DNA from 2 places in the Streptomyces sp. NPDC050448 genome. Region 2 is predicted to be linked to the other one. Evidence: riboswitches for the same ligand, from Rfam matches in the RefSeq annotation. Region 2 holds a riboswitch; the other holds the start of a gene.
What was found. Region 2 has a riboswitch for thiamine pyrophosphate ahead of thiO (glycine oxidase ThiO). Riboswitches for the same ligand answer to the same signal wherever they lie in the genome.
Positions count from the first base shown of each region.

Region 1: it holds a riboswitch for thiamine pyrophosphate, as region 2 does, so the genes downstream of both, AB0I68_RS20395 (thiamine ABC transporter substrate-binding protein) here and thiO (glycine oxidase ThiO) in region 2, are expected to answer to the same signal.

Region 1 covers NZ_JBFAJR010000016.1:79,401-84,312, forward strand. Annotated here, with positions in the region: gene AB0I68_RS20385 (phosphatidate cytidylyltransferase) at 1-514, shown strand, start outside; gene rlmN (23S rRNA (adenine(2503)-C(2))-methyltransferase RlmN) at 674-1,786, shown strand; TPP riboswitch at 1,845-1,954, shown strand; gene AB0I68_RS20395 (thiamine ABC transporter substrate-binding protein) at 2,039-3,136, shown strand; gene AB0I68_RS20400 (iron ABC transporter permease) at 3,196-4,812, shown strand; gene AB0I68_RS20405 (ABC transporter ATP-binding protein) at 4,812-4,912, shown strand, end outside.
Region 2 covers NZ_JBFAJR010000001.1:332,484-337,395, reverse strand. Annotated here, with positions in the region: gene AB0I68_RS01585 (thiazole synthase) at 1-247, opposite strand, end outside; gene thiS (sulfur carrier protein ThiS) at 253-453, opposite strand; gene thiO (glycine oxidase ThiO) at 450-1,631, opposite strand; TPP riboswitch at 1,629-1,741, opposite strand; gene AB0I68_RS01570 (FAD-dependent oxidoreductase) at 1,835-3,055, shown strand; gene AB0I68_RS01565 (Rv2175c family DNA-binding protein) at 3,146-3,511, shown strand; gene thiE (thiamine phosphate synthase) at 3,586-4,236, shown strand; gene metF (methylenetetrahydrofolate reductase [NAD(P)H]) at 4,306-4,912, shown strand, end outside.

The sequences.
Region 1 (4,912 bases), on a different contig from region 2:
ACCGCCCGAGGACTACCTCAAGGACGTCACCGCAGGCATCTTCGCGGCGTTCTACGTGCCCTTCCTGGCCACCTTCGTCGCGATGCTGCTCACCGCCGACGACGGCCCGCAGCGGGTGGTCACCTTCCTGGTCCTGACCGTGGTCAGCGACACCGGGGCCTACGCGGTGGGCTGGCGCTTCGGCAAGACCAAGCTGGCGCCGCGCATCAGCCCCGGCAAGACCCGCGAGGGGCTGTTCGGCGCGGTGGCCTTCGCGATGGCGGCCGGCGCGCTGTGCATGGAGTTCCTGATCGACGGGGGCGCCTGGTGGCAGGGCCTGCTGCTCGGTCTCGCCGTCGCGGTCAGCGCCACGCTGGGCGACCTCGGCGAGTCGATGATCAAGCGGGACCTGGGCATCAAGGACATGGGCACGCTGCTGCCTGGCCACGGCGGCATCATGGACCGGCTCGACTCCCTGCTGCCGACCGCCCCGGTGGTGTGGCTGCTGCTGGCGGCGTTCGTCGGCACGGGCTGACACCGGCCTCCGCGGGTTCCGCCCGGCGGGTGGTTCACCAGGGGATCCCGCTGAGCCGGGACGTCGTACATCCGAAGGCTTTGGGTGGGTCCGGGCGGTTACTCTTGAAAGGCGCGCTGCTTCTGCGGCGCGCCTTTCGTCTTACGAGGAGTACCAGCCATGGCCCGCCCTGTCCCGGGAGAGCTCACCTTCGTCGCCCCTCGCGGAGCCAAGAAGCCGCCCCGGCATCTCGCCGACCTCACGCCCGAGGAGCGGCGCGAGGCGGTCGCCGCGATCGGTGAGAAGCCCTTCCGGGCCAAGCAGCTCTCGCAGCACTACTTCGCCCGGTACGCGCACGACCCGGCCGAGTGGACCGACATTCCGGCGGGCTCCCGCGAGAAGCTCCAGCAGGAGCTTCTGCCCGAGCTGATGAACGTCATCCGGCACATCTCGTGCGACGACGACACCACCCGCAAGACCCTGTGGAAGCTGCACGACGGCACGCTCGTCGAGTCCGTGCTGATGCGCTACCCCGACCGGGTCACCATGTGCATCTCCTCGCAGGCCGGGTGCGGCATGAACTGCCCGTTCTGCGCCACCGGCCAGGCGGGCCTGGACCGCAACCTGTCCACCGCCGAGATCGTCCACCAGATCGTCGACGGCATGCGCGCGCTGCGCGACGGCGAGGTCCCCGGCGGGCCGGCCCGGCTGTCCAACATCGTCTTCATGGGCATGGGCGAGCCGCTGGCCAACTACAAGCGGGTCGTCGGCGCGATCCGCCGCCTCACCGACCCCGAGCCCGACGGCCTGGGCCTGTCGCAGCGCGGCATCACCGTCTCCACCGTCGGCCTGGTTCCGGCGATGCTGCGGTTCGCCGACGAGGGCTTCAAGTGCCGCCTCGCGGTCTCGCTGCACGCCCCGGACGACGAGCTGCGCGACACCCTCGTCCCCGTGAACACCCGCTGGAATGTCCGCGAGGTCCTCGACGCGGCCTGGGAGTACGCCGAGAAGTCCGGCCGCCGGATCTCCATCGAGTACGCGCTGATCCGCGACATCAACGACCAGGCCTGGCGCGGCGACCTCCTCGGCCGGCTGCTCAAGGGCAAGCGTGTCCACGTCAACCTGATCCCGCTGAACCCGACGCCGGGCTCGAAGTGGACCGCCTCGCGCCCCGAGGACGAGAAGGCCTTCGTCGAGGCCATCGCCCGCCACGGCGTGCCGGTGACCGTCCGTGACACCCGCGGTCAGGAGATCGACGGCGCGTGCGGCCAGCTGGCTGCCTCGGAGCGCTAGCCTGCGGTTTTCTCCGCCTCGGTTCGGCCGCGGGGTACCCTGTGGCCGAACCAATCGCATATTCCGACAGGGGAGCGCCACAGCGCTGAGAGTGCGGTAACCGTCATCCGCAGACCCTCTGAACCTCGCCCCGGTCATTCGGGGTAGGAAGTTCGGTCATCACTCAAGCTGTTGCGCCCTGCCCGGCGACCGCTCGCACTGAGCGCCGGGCAGGGCCGCGTCTTCTCCTGGTCATCCCAGGAGGAATCACCAGTGAGCACCACCAAGAAGTTCGCGGGCGCAGCACTCGCGGCCGCGGTCGGCGTCGCCACGCTCAGTGCATGCGGCGGCGGCGATGCCAAGGACAAGTCCGGCGCGAGCGAGGCGCCGAAGTCCAAGACGGTCACGCTCGTGTCCCACGACTCCTTCAACGTGACCGACACGGTCCTCAAGGAGTTCGAGCAGCAGAGCGGCTACACCGTCAAGGTCCTGAAGTCCGGGGACGCGGGCGCCGCCCTCAACCAGGAGATCCTCACCAAGGGCTCCCCCCGCGGCGACGTCTTCTTCGGTGTGGACAACACGCTCCTCTCGCGCGCCCTCGACAACGGGATCTTCACGCCGTACGAGGCCAAGGGCCTGGCCGAGGTGAAGCCGGAGTACGTGCTCGACAAGGAGCACCGGGTCACCCCGGTCGACTCCGGCGACATCTGCGTCAACTACGACAAGGCGTACTTCGCCGACAAGAAGCTCGCCCCGCCGCAGACGCTGGACGACCTGATCAAGCCGGAGTACAAGAACCTGCTGGTCACCGAGAACGCGGCGACCTCCTCGCCGGGCCTCGGCTTCCTGCTCGCCTCCGTCGGCAAGTACGGCGAGGACGGCTGGAAGGACTACTGGAGCAAGCTCAAGGCCAACGGCGTCGAGGTCGTCGACGGCTGGGAACAGGCCTACAACGAGCGCTTCTCGGGCTCCGCGGGCGGCAAGAAGGCCAAGGGCGACCGCCCGCTGGTCGTCTCCTACGCCTCCAGCCCGCCGGCCGAGGTCATGTACGGCGAGCCGCAGCCGGCCGAGGCGCCCACGGGCGTCTCCACCGGCACCTGCTTCCGCCAGGTCGAGTTCGCGGGCCTGCTCAAGGGAGCGAAGAACGAGGAGGGCGGCAAGGCGCTCCTCGACTTCCTGGTGAGCAAGAAGTTCCAGGAGGACATGCCGCTCCAGATGTTCGTGAACCCGGTGGTCAAGGACGCGAAGCTGCCGGAGCTGTTCACGAAGCACGGCGTGGTCATCGAGAAGCCGGAGAACGTGGCTCCGGAGACCATCGCCAAGAACCGTGAGCAGTGGGTCAAGGCATGGTCCTCGCTCGTCGTGAAGTAGGACGCGAGAGCACTCCCGTGAAGGAGGGCGTACGCGGTACGGCCGTCAGGCTCGCCCTGATGGCCGTACCGCTCGCCTTCTTCGGGCTGTTCTTCGCCTATCCCGTCGCCGCGATCGTCGGCCGCGGGATCAAGACCGAGGCCGGCTGGCAGTTCGGCCGGATCGGCGAAGTGCTCACCCGGCCCGACATCGCCGAGGTGCTCTGGTTCACGACCTGGCAGGCGTGCGCGTCCACGGCGCTCACGCTGCTGATCGCACTCCCCGGCGCGTACGTCTTCGCGCGCTTCGAGTTCCCCGGCAAGCAGCTGCTGCGGGCGGTGGTCACCGTCCCGTTCGTGCTGCCGACCGTGGTGGTCGGCACCGCCTTCCTGGCGCTGGTCGGGCGGGGCGGACTGCTGGACGAGCTGTGGGGCGTGCGGCTGGACACCACCGTGTGGGCGATCCTGCTCGCGCACGTCTTCTTCAACTACGCCGTCGTCGTACGGACGGTCGGCGGGCTGTGGGCGCAGTTGGACCCGCGCCAGGAGGAAGCCGCCCGCGTGCTGGGCGCCGGGCGGTTCGCCGCCTGGTGGCGGGTGACGCTGCCCGCGCTCGGGCCGGCGGTGGCCGCGGCCTCGCTGATGGTGTTCCTGTTCACCTTCACCTCCTTCGGCGTCGTGCAGATCCTGGGCGGGCCCTCGTACGCCACCCTCGAGGTGGAGGTCTACCGGCAGACCGCGCAGCTGCTGGACCTGGCGACGGCCGCCGTCCTCACGATGGTCCAGTTCGTGGCGGTCGGCCTGATCCTCGCCGTCCACGCCTGGACCGTGCGCAGGCGGGAGACCGCCCTGCGGCTCGTGGACCCCGCGCGGACCGCGCACCGGCCGAGCGGGCCGGGGCAGCTCGCCCTGCTGGGCGGGGTGCTGCTGACGGTGGCGCTGCTGATCGTGGCCCCGCTGGCGGTGCTGGTGGAGCGCTCCCTCGACGCGCCCGGCGGGTACGGGTTCGGCTTCTACCGGGCGCTCCAGGACGCGGGTGCCGGCGGCGGAACGTTTCTGGTGCCACCGCTGGAGGCGATCTGGAACTCCCTCCAGTACGCGCTCGCCGCCACCGCCATCGCCCTCGTGATCGGGGGGCTCGCGGCCGCGGCACTGACCCGGCGCGCGGGGCGGTTCGTGCGCGGCTTCGATGCGCTGCTGATGCTTCCGCTGGGGGTGTCGGCGGTGACCGTCGGATTCGGCTTCCTGATCACCCTGGACGAGCCGCCGCTGGATCTGCGGACCTCGTGGATCCTGGTGCCGCTGGCCCAGGCGCTGGTGGGCGTGCCGTTCGTCGTACGGACCATGCTGCCGGTGCTGCGCGCCGTGGACGGACGGCTCCGCGAGGCCGCCGCCGTGCTCGGGGCGTCCCCGCTGCGCGCCTGGCGGGAGGTGGACCTGCCGCTGGTGCGGCGGGCGCTGCTGATCGCGGCCGGGTTCGCCTTCGCCGTCTCGCTGGGGGAGTTCGGCGCGACGGTGTTCATCGCGCGGCCCGACCGTCCGACGCTGCCGGTGGCCGTGGCGCGGCTGCTGGGGCGGGCCGGTGAGCTCAACTACGGGCAGGCGATGGCCCTGAGCACGATTCTGATGCTGGTGTGCGCGGTGTCCCTGCTGGTGCTGGAGCGACTGCGCCCCGACAAGACCTCAGGAGAGTTCTGATGACGTTGCTCGAACTGGCCGGGGTGTCGGTCCGCTTCGGCGAGCGTGCCGTCGTCGACGCGGTGGACCTGCAGGTCGCCGAGCACGAGACCGTATGCGT
Region 2 (4,912 bases):
GCACCGCCTCGCCCGCCGTGAAACAGCCCGCCGTGTTCGGCAGGACCGCGATCCCGAGCCGGGTCAGCACCGACAGGACCGAGCCCTGGACCGTCGGGTCCAGCCGGCGCATCGCCACCGTCGTGAGCTCCGTACCGGACGCGATGAGCGCCCGTTCCAGGACGTCCAGGCTCGGTGCCCCGCCCGTCCCCATGATCAGGCGGGACGAGAAGGTCCGGCCGCCCAGCGCGAAAGCGTCGTCCGTCATCGCGCTCAGCCTCCCTGCACGGCGGTGAGGATCTCGACCCGGTCGCCCTCGCCCACCGGCGTGAGCGGCCACTGTCCGCGCGGGACCACGGTCTCGTTCAGTGCGGCCGCGACGCCGGACGGGGCCGCGGTCAGGGCGGCGACCACCGCGTCGAGGGTGGTGCCGGCCGCGACCTCGCGCGGCTCGCCGTTCACGGAGATGGTCATGCGTACGACTCCTGACGTGCCGGGGTGAAACGACGCGGGGTGAAGGGGCGGGCGATCTCCGGTACGACGCCGGTGGTCAGCAGCTCCGCCATCACCTCGCCGGTGAGCGGGGTCAGCAGCACCCCGTTGCGGTAGTGCCCGGTGGCCAGGTGCAGGCCGGGGAGGTCGGTCGGGCCGAGCAGCGGGGCGTTGTCCGGGGAGCCGGGCCGCAGCCCCGCCCGTGTCTCGGTCAGCGGCAGTTCGGTGATGCCGGGCACCAACTCGTGGGCGTCGCGCAGGAGTTCGTACACCCCGCCCGCGGTGACGGTGGTGTCCCAGCCGAGTTCCTCGCTGGTGGCGCCGACGACGAGCTCGCCGTTCTCGCGCGGCACCAGGTAGACGTGGCTGCCGCGGACCACGGCCCGTACCGTCCGGGACAGGAACGGCGCGTACGCCGCCGGCACCGCGAGCCGCAGCACCTGCCCCTTCACCGGCCGTACGGGAGGCAGCACGTCCGCCGGTACGCCTGCCAGCCGGCCGCTGAGCGAGCCCGCGGCCAGGACCACCTGGTCGGCGCGCAGCTCCGTACCGTCGTCGAGCAGTGCGCCGGCGGCCCGGTCGGCAGTGGTGAGCAGCCGCTCCGCGCTCGCCCGGTGGATCTCCACGCCGGCGCCCTCGCAGGCCGCCAGCAGCGCGGCCGCCAGCCGGCGCGGATCGACCTGGTGGTCGCCGTCCACGCGCAGGCCGCCGCGTACGCCCGGGGCCAGCATCGGCTCCAGGCGGCGGCACTCGCGGCCGGTGAGCCACTCGGACTCCAGGCCGCTGCGGCGCTGCAGGGCGTGCAGCTCGCGCAGGTGGAGCCGGTCGTCGGCGTCGAGGGCCACGGCGAGCGTGCCGCAGGCGCGGTAGCCGATGTCCATCCCGCCGCTGGCGTCGGCCAGCTCGGCGGCGAACTCCGGGTAGCGGGCGGCGGAGGCGAGATTGAGGCCGAGCAGGGTCTCCTCGCCGTAGTGCAGCTCGGTGACGGCGGCGAGCATGCCGGCCGCGACCTGTGCGGCGCCGCCGCCGGGCGCCGGATCGGCGAGCACCGTCCGCAGCCCGCGCCGGGCCGCCCGCCAGGCGGTGACCAGGCCGATGATCCCGCCCCCGATGACGAGGACGTCGGATCCCTTGTCGGATCCCTTCCGAGATGAGTGCATGGGCGTCCAGCCCCTCCCTTCGCCGGCATGACCCGGATCAGGTTCGTACGGTCGGAGGCCGCCCAGCCTCCCTCTCAGCCCGGTACGTCCGGACTCCCGCGATAGGTACGACGGCCAGACTAACCCCGGAGCCGGGGCCGGGTAAGGCTGCCTCCCCGGGGCCGCTATTCCTGACGGATCATCAGATCGCTAGGGTGGGCGGTGTGAGCGAGCAGACGGAACACACTCAGAGCGGCGTCGTCATCGTCGGCGCCGGAATGGCCGGGGTGCAGACCGCGGTGGCCCTTCGGGAGCAGGGGTGGAGCGGCCCCGTGACCCTCCTGGGCGCCGAGCCCCACCAGCCCTACGACCGGCCCCCGCTGTCCAAGGCGGTGCTGCTCGGCAAGGCCGAGGACTCCGCCTTCGACGTGGACTTCGAGGGGCTGGGCATCGAGCTCCGGCTCGGGGTGGAGGTCACCGGGCTGCGGGCCGCAGAGCGCGAGCTGGACACCGAGGCGGGGCCGGTCCCGTACGAGGTGCTCGTGCTGGCGACCGGAGCCGAACCGCTGACCCTGCCCGGGGCCGAGGGCGTCCCCGGCGTGCACCTGCTGCGGACCCTGGACGACGCGGCCCGGCTGCGCCCGGTGCTGGCCGCGGCGCCGGCGATCGTGGTCGTCGGGGCGGGCTGGATCGGCGCCGAGTTCGCCACCGCGGCGCGCGAGGCGGGCTGCGCGGTGACCGTGGTCGAGGCGGCGGACCGGGTGCTGGCCGGGGCGCAGCCGGCGGAGGTCGCGGCTCCCATGGCCCGCTGGTACGAGGAGGCCGGGGCCGCCCTGCTGACCGGCGCCAAGGTGGCCTCGGTGGAGTCCGGGCGGGTCCTGCTCGCGGACGGGCGGGAGCTGCCGGCGGGCGCGGTGGTCGTGGGCATCGGGGCCCGGCCGGCGACCCGGTGGCTGGCGGACTCGGGGGTCGGGCTCGGCCCGGACGGATCGGTCACGGCGGACGCGTACCTGCGGACCTCCCTGCCCGGGGTGTACGCGGTCGGCGACTGCGCGTCGTTCCCGTCGGGGCGCTACGGGGCGCGGCTGCTGGTGCACCACTGGGACAACGCCCTGCAGGGGCCGCGGGTGGTCGCGGCGAACATCCTGGCGGGGGCACCGGCCCAGGTCTACGACCCGGTGCCGTACTTCTGGTCGGAGCAGTTCGGGCGCTTCGTGCAGTACGCGGGGCACCATGCGGGTGCGGACGAGCTGAGGTGGCGCGGGGACCCCGCCGAGGAGGCGTGGTCGGTGTGCTGGCTCCGGGCCGGGGCGCTGGCCGCGGTCCTGGCGGTGGGCCGGCCACGGGATCTGGCGCAGGGACGGAAGCTGATCGAGACGGGCGCCCCCGTGGATCCGGCCAAGGTCTCCGACCCCGCCACACCCCTGAAATCGGCGCTGCTCTAGCCGCCGTGCGAAGGGCGTGGCGGAGCCGCCGGGACCCGGACGGGCCGGCTCGGGTACCGGCAGTCGGTCCGAGGTGGCAGGCTTGTGCTCGTGACCGAGATTGACGCAAAGATCGATGCCCTTGTCCCCGCCTGGCTGTACCTCCCCGACATCGCGGAGATGCTCGACATCGAAGTGACCCGGGTCCGCCAGCTGGTCAAGGAAGGTCAGCTGATCGCCGTACGCCGCGGTGAGAACCGTGCGCTTGCGGTGCCCGCACCCTTCATCGACGGCGACAAGGTCGTCAAGGGCCTCGCCGGCCTGCTGACCGTGCTCCGCGACGACGGCTTCTCCGACGAGGAGATGCTGGAGTGGCTCTTCACCGCCGACCCGACCCTGCCCGGCACCCCCGTCCAGGCGCTGAGCGAGAATCGCGGCACGGAGGTGAAGCGCCGCGCTCAGGCGCTCGCCCTCTGACCCGAGCCGCCCGATCCATCCGCGGTGCACGGGCCCTGGACGGCCCGTGCACCGCTCCCACCCCGGGGGTACCCATGTCCGCGAACGCCCAGCTGTCCGATGCCCGGCTCTACCTGTGCACGGACGCCCGCAAGCGGCAGGGGGACCTCCCCGAGTTCCTCGACGCGGTCCTGGCCGGCGGTGTGGACATCGTCCAGCTCCGGGACAAGGGCATGGAGGCGGGCGAGGAGCTCGAGCACCTCCAGGTGTTCGCCGACGCCGCCCGCCGGCACGGCAGGCTCCTCGCGGTGAACGACCGCGCCGACGTGGCCCACGCCATCGGCTCCGACGTCCTGCACCTGGGGCAGGGCGACATCCCGGTGCCCGCCGCCCGCGCGATCCTGGGCGAGGGGGTGCTGATCGGCCGGTCCTGCCACGCCGAGTCCGAGGTCGACGCCGCCGTCGCCGAGCCGGGCGTGGACTACTTCTGCACCGGCCCGTGCTGGCCCACCCCCACCAAGCCCGGCCGGTACGCCCCCGGCCTCGGGCTGGTCCGGTACGCGGCCTCGCTGGCCCCGGCCCGCCCCTGGTTCGCCATCGGCGGCATCGAAGCCGGCAACCTCGACGAGGTCCTCGACGCCGGAGCCACCCGCATCGTGGTCGTCCGCGCCCTCACCGAGGCCTCCGACCCGGGTGCGGCCGCCGCCGACCTGGCCAAGCGGGTCCGGGAGCGGGTCTCCGCATAGGTGTCCAAAAACGTGTCCAAAAGGCGGACACGTCTTCGGCGACCGCGAGGGCGCGTCTAACCTGCCCGTATGGCCCTTGGTACCGCTTCCACCCGTACGGACCGTGCACGCACGGTCCGTGACCTGCTGGCGTCCGGGAGCCCGTCGTACTCCTTCGAGTTCTGGGCCCCCAAGACGGCGAAGGGCGAGCGCAACCTCTGGAACGCGCTGCGCCGGATCGAGGCGGTGGGCCCGAGCTTCGTCTCCGTGACCTACGGGGCCGGCGGCTCCACGCGCGGCGGCACCGTCAAGGCCACCCAGCAGATCGCCGCCGACACCACCCTGACCCCCGTCGCGCACCTCACCGCGGTCGACCACTCCATCGCCGAGCTGCGCAATGTGATCGGCCAGTTCGCCGACGCCGGCATCCGCAACATGCTCGCCGTGCGCGGCGATCCGCCGGGCGACCCCATGGGTCCGTGGGTGGCGCACCCCGAGGGCGTGCACTACGCCGCCGACCTGGTCCGGCTGCTCAAGGAGTCCGGCGACTTCTGCGTGGGCGTCGCGGCCTTCCCCGAAATGCACCCGCGCTCGGCGGACTGGGACACGGACATCCGGCACTTCGTGGACAAGTGCCGTGCCGGCGCCGACTACGCGATCACCCAGATGTTCTTCGACCCGGAGAATTATCTCCGGC